DNA from 2 places in the Streptomyces sp. NPDC126503 genome. Region 1 is predicted to be linked to the other one. Evidence: riboswitches for the same ligand, from Rfam matches in the RefSeq annotation. Region 1 holds a riboswitch; the other holds the start of a gene.
The links. Region 1 has a riboswitch for glycine ahead of gcvP (aminomethyl-transferring glycine dehydrogenase). Riboswitches for the same ligand answer to the same signal wherever they lie in the genome.
Positions count from the first base shown of each region.

Region 2: another riboswitch for glycine. It lies ahead of gcvT (glycine cleavage system aminomethyltransferase GcvT); the one in region 1 lies ahead of gcvP (aminomethyl-transferring glycine dehydrogenase).

Region 1 covers NZ_JBEORS010000039.1:2,731-7,716, reverse strand. The annotation lists gene gcvP (aminomethyl-transferring glycine dehydrogenase) at 1-1,464, opposite strand, end outside; glycine riboswitch at 1,529-1,641, opposite strand; glycine riboswitch at 1,643-1,741, opposite strand; gene ABTY40_RS29655 (PRC-barrel domain-containing protein) at 1,855-2,229, shown strand; gene ABTY40_RS29650 (DNA polymerase IV) at 2,281-3,711, opposite strand; gene ABTY40_RS29645 (MerR family transcriptional regulator) at 3,795-4,412, opposite strand; gene ABTY40_RS29640 (bifunctional nuclease family protein) at 4,597-4,986, opposite strand, start outside.
Region 2 covers NZ_JBEORS010000016.1:142,805-147,790, forward strand. The annotation lists gene ABTY40_RS21480 (enhanced serine sensitivity protein SseB) at 1-735, opposite strand, end outside; gene ABTY40_RS21485 (AAA family ATPase) at 854-1,534, opposite strand; glycine riboswitch at 1,682-1,781, shown strand; gene gcvT (glycine cleavage system aminomethyltransferase GcvT) at 1,941-3,056, shown strand; gene gcvH (glycine cleavage system protein GcvH) at 3,134-3,511, shown strand; gene glyA (serine hydroxymethyltransferase) at 3,541-4,800, shown strand; partial or broken gene ABTY40_RS21505 (serine dehydratase beta chain) at 4,967-4,986, shown strand, end outside.

The DNA.
Region 1 (4,986 bases):
CGAGGTCTCGGAGCGGTGCGCGTGGAAGACCGGGTGGGTCAGGTACGCGTCGGAGCGCAGCGCGTCGGCGGGCAGCGCGTTCTCGGTGACCGCGTCGAGGGCCTCGACGTCGGCGGTGACGCCGAAGGCACCCCACACGGCCGCGAGCTGGGCGCGGGTGGTGGTCTCGTCGCAGGACATCGACACGTGGTCGGCGTCGGCGCGGTACAGGTTGACCCCGGCCTCGCGGGCGGCGGCCACGATCGCGTCGGCGCGGCCCGGTACCCGGGCGGTCAGGGTGTCGAAGAAGGCGCCCTGGACCAGCTCCACGCCTCCGGCGCGCAGACCGGCGGCGAGGATGGCGGCGTACCGGTGGGTGCGCTCGGCGATCTGCCGCAGACCGTCCGGACCGTGGTAGACGGCGTACATGCCGGCCATGACGGCGAGCAGCACCTGGGCGGTGCAGATGTTGCTGGTGGCCTTCTCGCGGCGGATGTGCTGCTCGCGGGTCTGCAGGGCCAGGCGGTAGGCGCGGTTGCCGTCGGCGTCGACGGAGACGCCCACGAGGCGGCCGGGGAGGGAGCGGGCGTGCTTGTCCTGGACGGCCATGTAGCCGGCGTGCGGGCCGCCGAAGCCCATGGGGACGCCGAAGCGCTGGGTGGTGCCCACGGCGATGTCGGCGCCGAGGGAGCCGGGCGAGGCGAGCAGCGTGAGGGCGAGCAGGTCGGCGGCGACGGTGACGATCGCGCCGAGCTCGTGGGCCTGGTCGATGACCGGCTTGATGTCCCGGACGGCACCGGAGGCGCCCGGGTACTGCAGCAGCACGCCGAAGACGCCGCGCTCGGCGACCTCGGCCGGGATGCCGGCGGACAGGTCGGTGACGACGACCTCGACCCCGGTCGGTTCGGCCCGCGTCCGGATGACCGCGATGGTCTGCGGCAGGGCGTCGGCGTCGACGACGAAGACACCGTTCTTGACCTTGCCGACGCGCCGCGAGAGCGCCATGGCCTCGGCGGCGGCGGTGCTCTCGTCGAGCAGCGAGGCGCCCGAGGTGGGCAGACCGGTCAGGTCGGCGACCATGGTCTGGAAGTTCAGCAGGGCCTCGAGGCGGCCCTGGGAGATCTCCGGCTGGTACGGGGTGTAGGCCGTGTACCAGGCGGGGTTCTCCATCACGTTCCGCAGGATCACCGGCGGGGTGAAGGTCCCGTAGTAGCCGAGTCCGATCATCGGGGCGAGGACCTGGTTGCGGTCGGCGAGGTCGCGCAGCTCGGCGAGGACCTCGGCCTCCGTCCGGGCACCGGGCAGGCCCAGCGCCTCGGCGTTCTTGATCACGTCCGGCACCGCGGCGGCGGTGAGCTCGTCCAGCGAGCCGTAGCCGACCTGGGCGAGCATCTTGGCGCGCGCCTCGGCGTCGGGGCCGATGTGCCGCTGCTCGAAGGGAATGCCCTGCTCGAGCTCGGAGAGCGGGATGCGGTTGGCGGTCATGTGCGGGGGCCTCCTGGTCGTCACGACCTGCGAGGGGCACCACGGCGCGGGTGCCCGGACGGCCTCCCCCTCTGTCATCTCAACCTGAGAGCTTCACCGGCACGCCCGAGGGCACGCCGGCTTTCACCGTCGGTGAGAGCGGATGCCGTCGGACTCCCGCTCTGCTTTCCAGAGTGACCTCGTCCGCGCGGTACAGGGGCCTGAGAGATTCCGGGGAGGATTTGCTCCTTCGGCGCCACCGGAAGCTTTCTCCGGGGGACTCTCCCGCACGGGGTCGACAGCCACAGCCAGCCTACCAGCGCCGTTGTGCCGCCCATCGCTCAAGTGGCCGACATCCCGGATGTGCCCTTTCGTAGGGGTGTGGAGCAGCTGCGACCAGTTGGAGGGACCGTGCAGACCGACATCGATCCGCGCAGCCTGATCGGCCGCAAGGCGTACGACCGGAACGGACACAGAATCGGGACGGTGGACGAGGTGTACCTGGACGACGCGACCGGCGTCCCGGAGTGGGCCGCCGTCCGCACGGGTCTCTTCAGCCGGGACGCCTTCGTCCCCCTGGCGCCGAGCGAACTGGTCGACGACGGGCTCCATGTCCCGTACGAGCGGGCGCTGATCAAGGACGCCCCGGACTTCGGCGTCGGCCGGCACCTCTCCCCCGAGCAGGAACTCCAGCTCTACCGCCACTACAGCCTCGCCCTGCCGCCCCCGCCCGGGGACACACCGGACACGGACTTCGGGCGCCTGGCGGGCCAGGACGGCCCCTGACGGCCCGCACACCCTCGGGCAGGACGTACGGCTCCGGGGGCCGCCGACGGGTCAGGCCGCCGCTCCTCCGCCCGCCGCGTCCGCGCGCCCCGGCACACCGGTCCCCCGCCCCGTCCCCCGCACCAGCGGAAGCGGCTCGGACGGCTCCAGATCCGGATCGTCCACGGCGAAGGTCCGCACCCGACCCGGCGGGGACCAGGGCTCCTCGAAGCGGACGGTGACGCGTCCGACCCCGCTGCCCTGGACCCAGCCCGCCCCGTGCACGGCGTGCCGTACGTCCTGCCCCGGGGACCAGTGCCGCTCCTCGGCCGGAGCGGTCCGGGCGGGGTCGCCGGGGAGGGAGGCGGCGGGCTCCGCCGGGGCCTCGGCCTCCCCGGTGTCGCGCCCGCCGGCCATGGACTCCGCCGCCTCCGCGAACTGCGCGAAGAGGTCCTCCTGCGTGTAGTCGGCGAGGCCGCTGACCCCGACACCCAGGAGCCGCACGCCCCCCGTGGTGTCCACCGCCTCCAGGAGCCGCCCCGCCGCCTCCCGTACGACCACCGGGTCGTCCGTGGGCCCGCGCAGCGTCTCGGAGCGGGTCAGCGTCGAGAAGTCGTACCGCCGCACCTTGAGCACGATGGTCCGCCCGGAGTGCCCCGAGGCGCGCAGCCGCCCCACGCACCGCTCGGCGAGCCGCTCCACCTCCGTGCGGATCCGTACCCGGTCGTGCAGGTCCACGTCGAAGGTGTCCTCGACCGACACCGACTTGGCGTCCCGCTCGGCCACCACCGGCCGGTCGTCGTACCCCTGGGCCATCCGGTGCAGCGAGGCCCCGTGCGCCTTCCCCAGGAGCCGTACGAGCTCGTCCTCACCGGCCTCCGCCAGATCGGCGACCGTGGTCATCCCGGCCCGCCGCAGGTGCTCCCCGGTGGCCGGGCCGACGCCGGGCAGGATCCGTACCGACCGGGGCCCGAGGAGCTCCCGCTCGGTGCCCGGCTCGATGAGCACGAGTCCGTCGGGTTTGGCCTCCTCGGAGGCGATCTTGGCGATCATCTTGGACCCGGCGAGACCGACGGAACCGGTCAGGCCGGTGGTGGCCAGGATGTCGGCCCGCAGCCGCTCCCCGGCGGCCCGCGCGCTCGCGCTGTCGTCGGCCACTCCCCCGGCCTCCAGATCGACGAAGGCCTCGTCCAGGCTCAGCGGCTCCACGAGCGGCGACAGCCGCCCGAGCAGCTCCATCACCTGCTCACTGATCGACCGGTAGAAGGCGAAGCGCGCCACGAGAAAGGCGGCGTTCGGCGCGAGCCGCCGCGCCTGCCCCATCGGCATGGCGGAGTGCACCCCGAAGCGCCGCGCCTCGTAGGAGGCGGTGGCCACCACGCCGCGCGGCCCGAGACCGCCGACGATCACCGGTTTTCCGCGCAGGCTGGGCTTCGCCGCCTGCTCGGCGGCGGCGAAGAACGCATCCATGTCCAGATGCAGGATCGTCGGCGCGGCTCTCACGCCTCCGATGCTGCCCCATGCCACTGACATCGGACTCACCGACAGGAAACCCGGCAGGACCGGCCGGCCGCCGGACCCGGGGCTCAGACGGCCCGGTCGCGCCGCCGCCGGGCCAGTTCGTCGCCCGGATTGTGCCCGATCAGCGTCTCGCCCGTGTCGACCCGCTCGCCGTGCAGCTGCGAGAGAGCCGCCTCCACGTCGCGCCAGACGACGCCCACGGCGATGCCGAAGACACCCTGACCGCCCTGGAGGAGGCTCACCACCTCGTCGGGCGAGGAGCACTCGTACACGGTGGCGCCGTCGCTCATGAGCGTCATGCGCTCCAGGTCGCGAAAGCCCCGCGCCCGCAGGTGCTGGACGGCGGCCCGGATGTTCTGCAGGGCCACGCCGGTGTCGAGGAACCGCTTGACGATCTTCAGGACGACGACGTCGCGGAAGCTGTACAGCCGCTGCGTCCCCGACCCGTAGGCGGGCCGCACGCTCGGCTCCACGAGCCCGGTGCGCGCCCAGTAGTCCAGTTGGCGGTAGGTGATACCGGCCGCCGCACAGGCCGTCGGACCGCGGTAGCCCACGGCTTCGGCCGCCAGGCCTTCACCCGCGTCCGTGCCGAAGTCGCCCACCCTGTCGTGAAGCGGATACGGAGCGCTCTCTCCGGACACGCGTCCGAGGGAGCTCCCTGCCGTACCGTCCGCGCTGCTCATCACGCCGACCCTCCGTCCTTGACCTGCCCACACGAAGGTAGGCAGTCACTTGGGGTGCGTCAACGATCGCCACACTCGGCACGCCGAGTGATAATCACCCTGAGGGTGGTTTCCCGTGTCCCTCTCCCGGGAAAGGCTACTCGAATGCTCTGACAGCGCCCCGCGAACGGCTCGTGGCCGCCGGTCACTGGCTCCCGAAGTCCTCCGGTGAGATCTGGTCGAGGAACTCGCGGAACTTCTCCACCTCGTCCTCCTGCTCGTCCGGAATCGCGATGCCGGCGTCGTCCAGGACACCGTCACTGCCGAAGATCGGCGTACCCATCCGCAGCGCCAGCGCTATCGCGTCCGACGGCCGGGCACTCACCTCCACGCCGCTGGCGAAGACCAGCTCGGCGTAGAACACCCCGTCCCTCAGATCGGTGATGCGGACCTGCGTCAGCTCCTGGCCCACGGCCTCCAGCACGTCCTTGAACAGGTCGTGCGTCAGCGGCCTCGGCGGCGCCATGCCCTGCTGGGCGAAGGCGATGGCCGTCGCCTCCCCCGGTCCGATCCAGATGGGGAGGTAGCGATCGCC
Region 2 (4,986 bases), on a different contig from region 1:
GGCGGCACGCCGGTAGAAGGGACGCACCCGCTCCAGCATCCAGTCGCCGACGGGGTCCTGAGCCATGTCGAGGAGGATGAGGTTGACGGGCCAGGCGACCTCGACGCGGCCCAGGGCGCGCCCGAGGGCGTCCAGGGGCGCGGTGCGGTCGACGCCGTCCAGGGAGACGAGCTGGACGCCGATGAAGAGGGCCGGCTCGGTGCCCTCGACGCTGGCGAGGGTGCGGCGGGCCGTGGTGACGATCCCGGTGGCGTCGAACTCGGCGGAGGCGGCGGCGAGGAAGTCGACGGGGTCGTCCTGCCAGTCGGGCTCGAAGAGGCGGACGCGGCCGCCGCTGGCGGGGCCGTCGAGCGGGGTGCGGCCGACCCGGCAGAGTTCGGCCACCGCGGGCGGGGGCAGCGGGACGCCGACCGTGCCGCCGGGGTTGACGGCGATGCCGAGCTGGGGCGGCAGGCCGCGGGCGAAGTCGCGGGCGGGGGCGACGGTGAAGGACATGTGGGGGCCGACACAGGCGAGGAACTGCTGCTCGGAGCTGAAGACGGGCACGTAGGCCGCGCCGCCGATCTCCATGGTGGCGAGGTCCAGGTCCGTGCTGTCGGGCCCGCCGCCGTTGGGCAGGGGCACCCAGACGGGGCTGCGGCCCAGCACCTCGACGAGGCGGCCGCCTGCGGCGGGGTCGCCCAGCGAGGCGGCCAGCACCTCTTCGAGCTCATTGCCCGGCCACGTCACATCCACGGTCCTGTGTCCCCTTCTCGCACGGTCTGCCGCCCCCGGCCCGTCCCCGGCAGCACCCTAACGCCGCCCCGCCGCCGGTGTGGCCTGAAAGAAGGGTACGAGCGCGGGGGCGGCCCGCTCAGGCCGCCTCCCGGAAGCCGATCTTCCGCAGGGTGCCCGCCGCGTCCCGGTCCAGCAGGGTGACCGAGGCGCAGCCGCGGGGCAGGGTGCCCGACTCGGCGGCGGCGAGGAGCCGGCCGACGGCCCGGCGGTGGCGGGCGAAGGCGTAGGCCGAGACGCCGCGGCCCCGCTCGCGCTGGCCGGCCCGGGCGGTCTCCGCGTCGACGTCGAGCAGGACGAGGTGGAGGGCGCGGCCGCGCCGCCGCGCCTCCCGGGCGAGCCAGCCGCGCACCCAGGACTGGGTGCCGCAGTCGTGCACGATCACGCCCTCGCCGGAGCGCAGGGCGCGGCGCAGCCCCGCGTAGTGGGCGACCCGGACCAGGGGGCGGTAGAGGGCGTACGGCAGGAGGCGCGGCATGCGGGCCTCCCAGCGCTCGCGGGCGTCCTGGGAGTCGACGCCCCGGCCGTGCGCGGTCCGCTTCATCAGGGTGGACTTGCCGCTGCCGGGCAGACCGGAGACGACCACCAGGTCACCGGCGGCGAAGGTGAGGGCGCGGGGGCCCCGGCCGCCGCGCTCGCGCAGGTCCCGCAGGAGCCGTCCCCGGCCGTGCGAGCGGGTCCGCGCGCGGGCGCGGGCGGGCATCCGCTGGGGCGGTATGCCGGTGCCGGCCGCGAACGCGCCGGTGTGCTCGATCGTCATCGCTCCCCCTGTCGGGTCTCAGGAGACCCTTCCCCACGAAGTGTAAAGAAGCGGTAATCCCAGACAAGCGATTTGCCCCGCCGACACCACATGCAATGATGTGCGCGCCAGGCGCGCTCAGCGCCGTACAACCGCATACCGGCCGCTCGAATCCGCGCGGGAGAGTTCCGGACCGCCGAGCGCGTCCGGGCGCCGAAGGAGCAAGACCCTCCCTTGAATCTCTCAGGCCCCGTACCGCGTGGATGAGGCAGATCTGAAAAGCGGGACGCCGGTGCGTCCCCACCCAAGGTGCAAGCCGAGGATGCCCTCGGTGAACCTCTCAGGTTCCATGACAGATGGGGAGGACGTCCTCGCCCGTCATGTGTTTTCGTCACCGATCACGCCCTTGGGACCCTGGAGCCACCCCATGAGCACTGCCCCCCGCCTCACCGCCCTCGACGCGCTCCATCGTTCGCTGGGCGCGACCATGACCGACTTCGCCGGCTGGGACATGCCGCTGCGGTACGGCAGCGAGCGCGACGAGCACAACGCCGTGCGCACCCGGGCCGGCCTCTTCGACCTCTCCCACATGGGCGAGATCACCGTCACCGGCCCGCAGGCCGTGGACCTGCTCGACCACGCCCTGGTCGGCAACATCTCCACCGTGGGCAACGGCCGCGCCCGCTACACGATGATCTGCCGGGAGGACGGCGGCATCCTCGACGACCTGATCGTCTACCGCCTCGGCGAGACCGAGTACATGGTCGTGGCGAACGCCTCCAACGCGCAGGTCGTCCTGGACGCCCTGGTGGCCCGCGCGGAGGGCTTCGACGCGGAGGTGCGCGACGACCGCGACGCGTACGCGCTGATCGCCGTGCAGGGCCCGGAGTCCCCCGGCATCCTCGCGCAGGTCACCGACGCCGACCTGGACGGTCTGAAGTACTACGCGGGCCTGCCCGGCACGGTCGCCGGGGTGCCCGCCCTGATCGCCCGGACCGGCTACACCGGCGAGGACGGCTTCGAGCTGTTCCTGAAGCCCGAGCACGCGGAGGGCGTCTGGAAGGCGCTGACCGAGGCGGGCGCCGGCGCGGGCCTGATCCCCTGCGGCCTGTCCTGCCGTGACACGCTCCGCCTGGAGGCGGGCATGCCGCTCTACGGTCACGAGCTGACCACCGACCTCACCCCCTTCGACGCCGGTCTCGGCCGGGTCGTGAAGTTCGAGAAGCCGGGCGACTTCGTCGGCCGCAAGGCCCTTCAGGCCGCCGCCGAGCGCGCCGAGACCGCCCCGCCGCGCAAGCTCGTGGGCCTGATCGCCGAGGGCCGCCGCGTCCCGCGCGCCGGGATGTCCGTGGTCGCGAACGGCGAGGTGATCGGCGAGGTGACCTCCGGCGCCCCGTCCCCGACCCTCGGCAAGCCGATCGCCATGGCCTACGTGGACGCGGCGCACGCCGCCCCCGGCACCGAGGGTGTAGGGGTGGACATCCGCGGCACCCACGAGCCGTACCAGGTGGTCGCGCTGCCGTTCTACAAGCGTCAGAAGTGACGGATTCGTCCCCCACCACGTCTCACCCCGCAAGACCCGCGTACATCCGCACTCCCCCGATCCAGGAGAATCAGGTCATGAGCAACCCCCAGCAGCTGCGTTACACCAAGGAGCACGAGTGGCTGTCGGACGCCGTGGACGGCGTCGCGACCGTCGGCATCACGGAGTTCGCGGCCAACGCGCTCGGCGATGTCGTCTACGCCGACCTGCCGGCCGCCGGTACCACCGTCACCGCGGGCGAGACCTGTGGCGAGCTGGAGTCGACGAAGTCCGTGAGCGACCTGTACTCCCCGGTGACGGGTGAGGTCGTGGAGTCCAACCAGGACGTGGTGGACGACCCGTCCCTGGTGAACTCGGCTCCGTTCGAGGGTGGCTGGCTGTTCAAGGTGCGCGTCGCGGAGACGCCGGACGATCTGCTCTCCGCCGACGAGTACGCCGAGTTCTCCGCCGGCTGAGACCGGGCCCGAGACCCCAGGGATCAAACATGTCGCTTCTGAACACTCCCCTCCACGAGCTGGACCCGGACGTCGCCGCCGCCGTCGACGCCGAGCTCCGCCGCCAGCAGTCCACCCTCGAGATGATCGCCTCGGAGAACTTCGCTCCGGTCGCCGTCATGGAGGCGCAGGGCTCCGTCCTCACCAACAAGTACGCCGAGGGCTACCCCGGCCGCCGCTACTACGGCGGCTGCGAGCACGTCGACGTGGCCGAGCAGATCGCCATCGACCGGATCAAGGAGCTGTTCGGCGCCGAGTACGCCAACGTGCAGCCCCACTCCGGCGCCTCCGCCAACCAGGCCGCCCTCTTCGCGATCGCCCAGCCCGGCGACACGATCCTGGGTCTGGACCTGGCGCACGGCGGCCACCTCACCCACGGCATGCGCCTGAACTTCTCCGGCAAGCAGTTCAACGTGGTCGCGTACCACGTGGACGAGGCCGGCCTGGTCGACATGGCCGAGGTCGAGCGGCTCGCCAAGGAGCACCGCCCCAAGGTGATCATCGCGGGCTGGTCGGCGTACCCGCGCCGGCTGGACTTCGCGGAGTTCCGCCGGATCGCCGACGAGGTCGGCGCCTACCTGTGGGTCGACATGGCGCACTTCGCGGGCCTGGTCGCCGCGGGTCTGCACCCGAACCCGGTCGAGTACGCGGACGTGGTGACCTCCACCACCCACAAGACGCTCGGCGGCCCGCGCGGCGGCATCATCCTCGCGAAGAAGGAGTTCGCGAAGAAGCTGAACTCCTCGGTCTTCCCCGGTTTCCAGGGCGGCCCGCTGGAGCACGTGATCGCGGCCAAGGCCGTCTCCTTCAAGATCGCGGCCTCGGAGGAGTTCAAGGAGCGCCAGGAGCGCACCCTGGAGGGTGCCCGGATCCTCGCCGAGCGCCTGGTCCAGGACGACGTCACCGCCCACGGTGTCTCGGTCCTGTCCGGCGGCACCGACGTGCACCTGGTCCTGGTCGACCTGCGTGACAGCGAGCTGGACGGCCAGCAGGCCGAGGACCGTCTCCACGAGGTCGGCATCACGGTCAACCGCAACGCCGTTCCGAACGACCCGCGGCCCCCGATGGTCACCTCGGGCCTGCGGATCGGCACGCCGGCCCTCGCCACCCGCGGTTTCCGGGCCGAGGACTTCCGCGAGGTCGCGGACGTCATCGCCGAGACGCTGAAGCCCGGCTTCGACGCCGAGGCGCTGAAGGCCCGGGTCACGGCGCTCGCCGACAAGCACCCGCTGTACCCCGGCCTGAAGTAATTTCGTACGCTTTTGTTCCGCGGCCCGTCCGTGGCCGTTCGTACGAACCCCCGGGGCACCGCGCACACTGGACAGTGGGCGCGGTGCCCCACCCCACGTTTTCCGCGCTTTTCTGCTCCACCCCGGCAGACAACGGCGTCTACCAGCCCCCACAAGGAGTCTCCCCGTGGCCATCTCGGTCTTCGA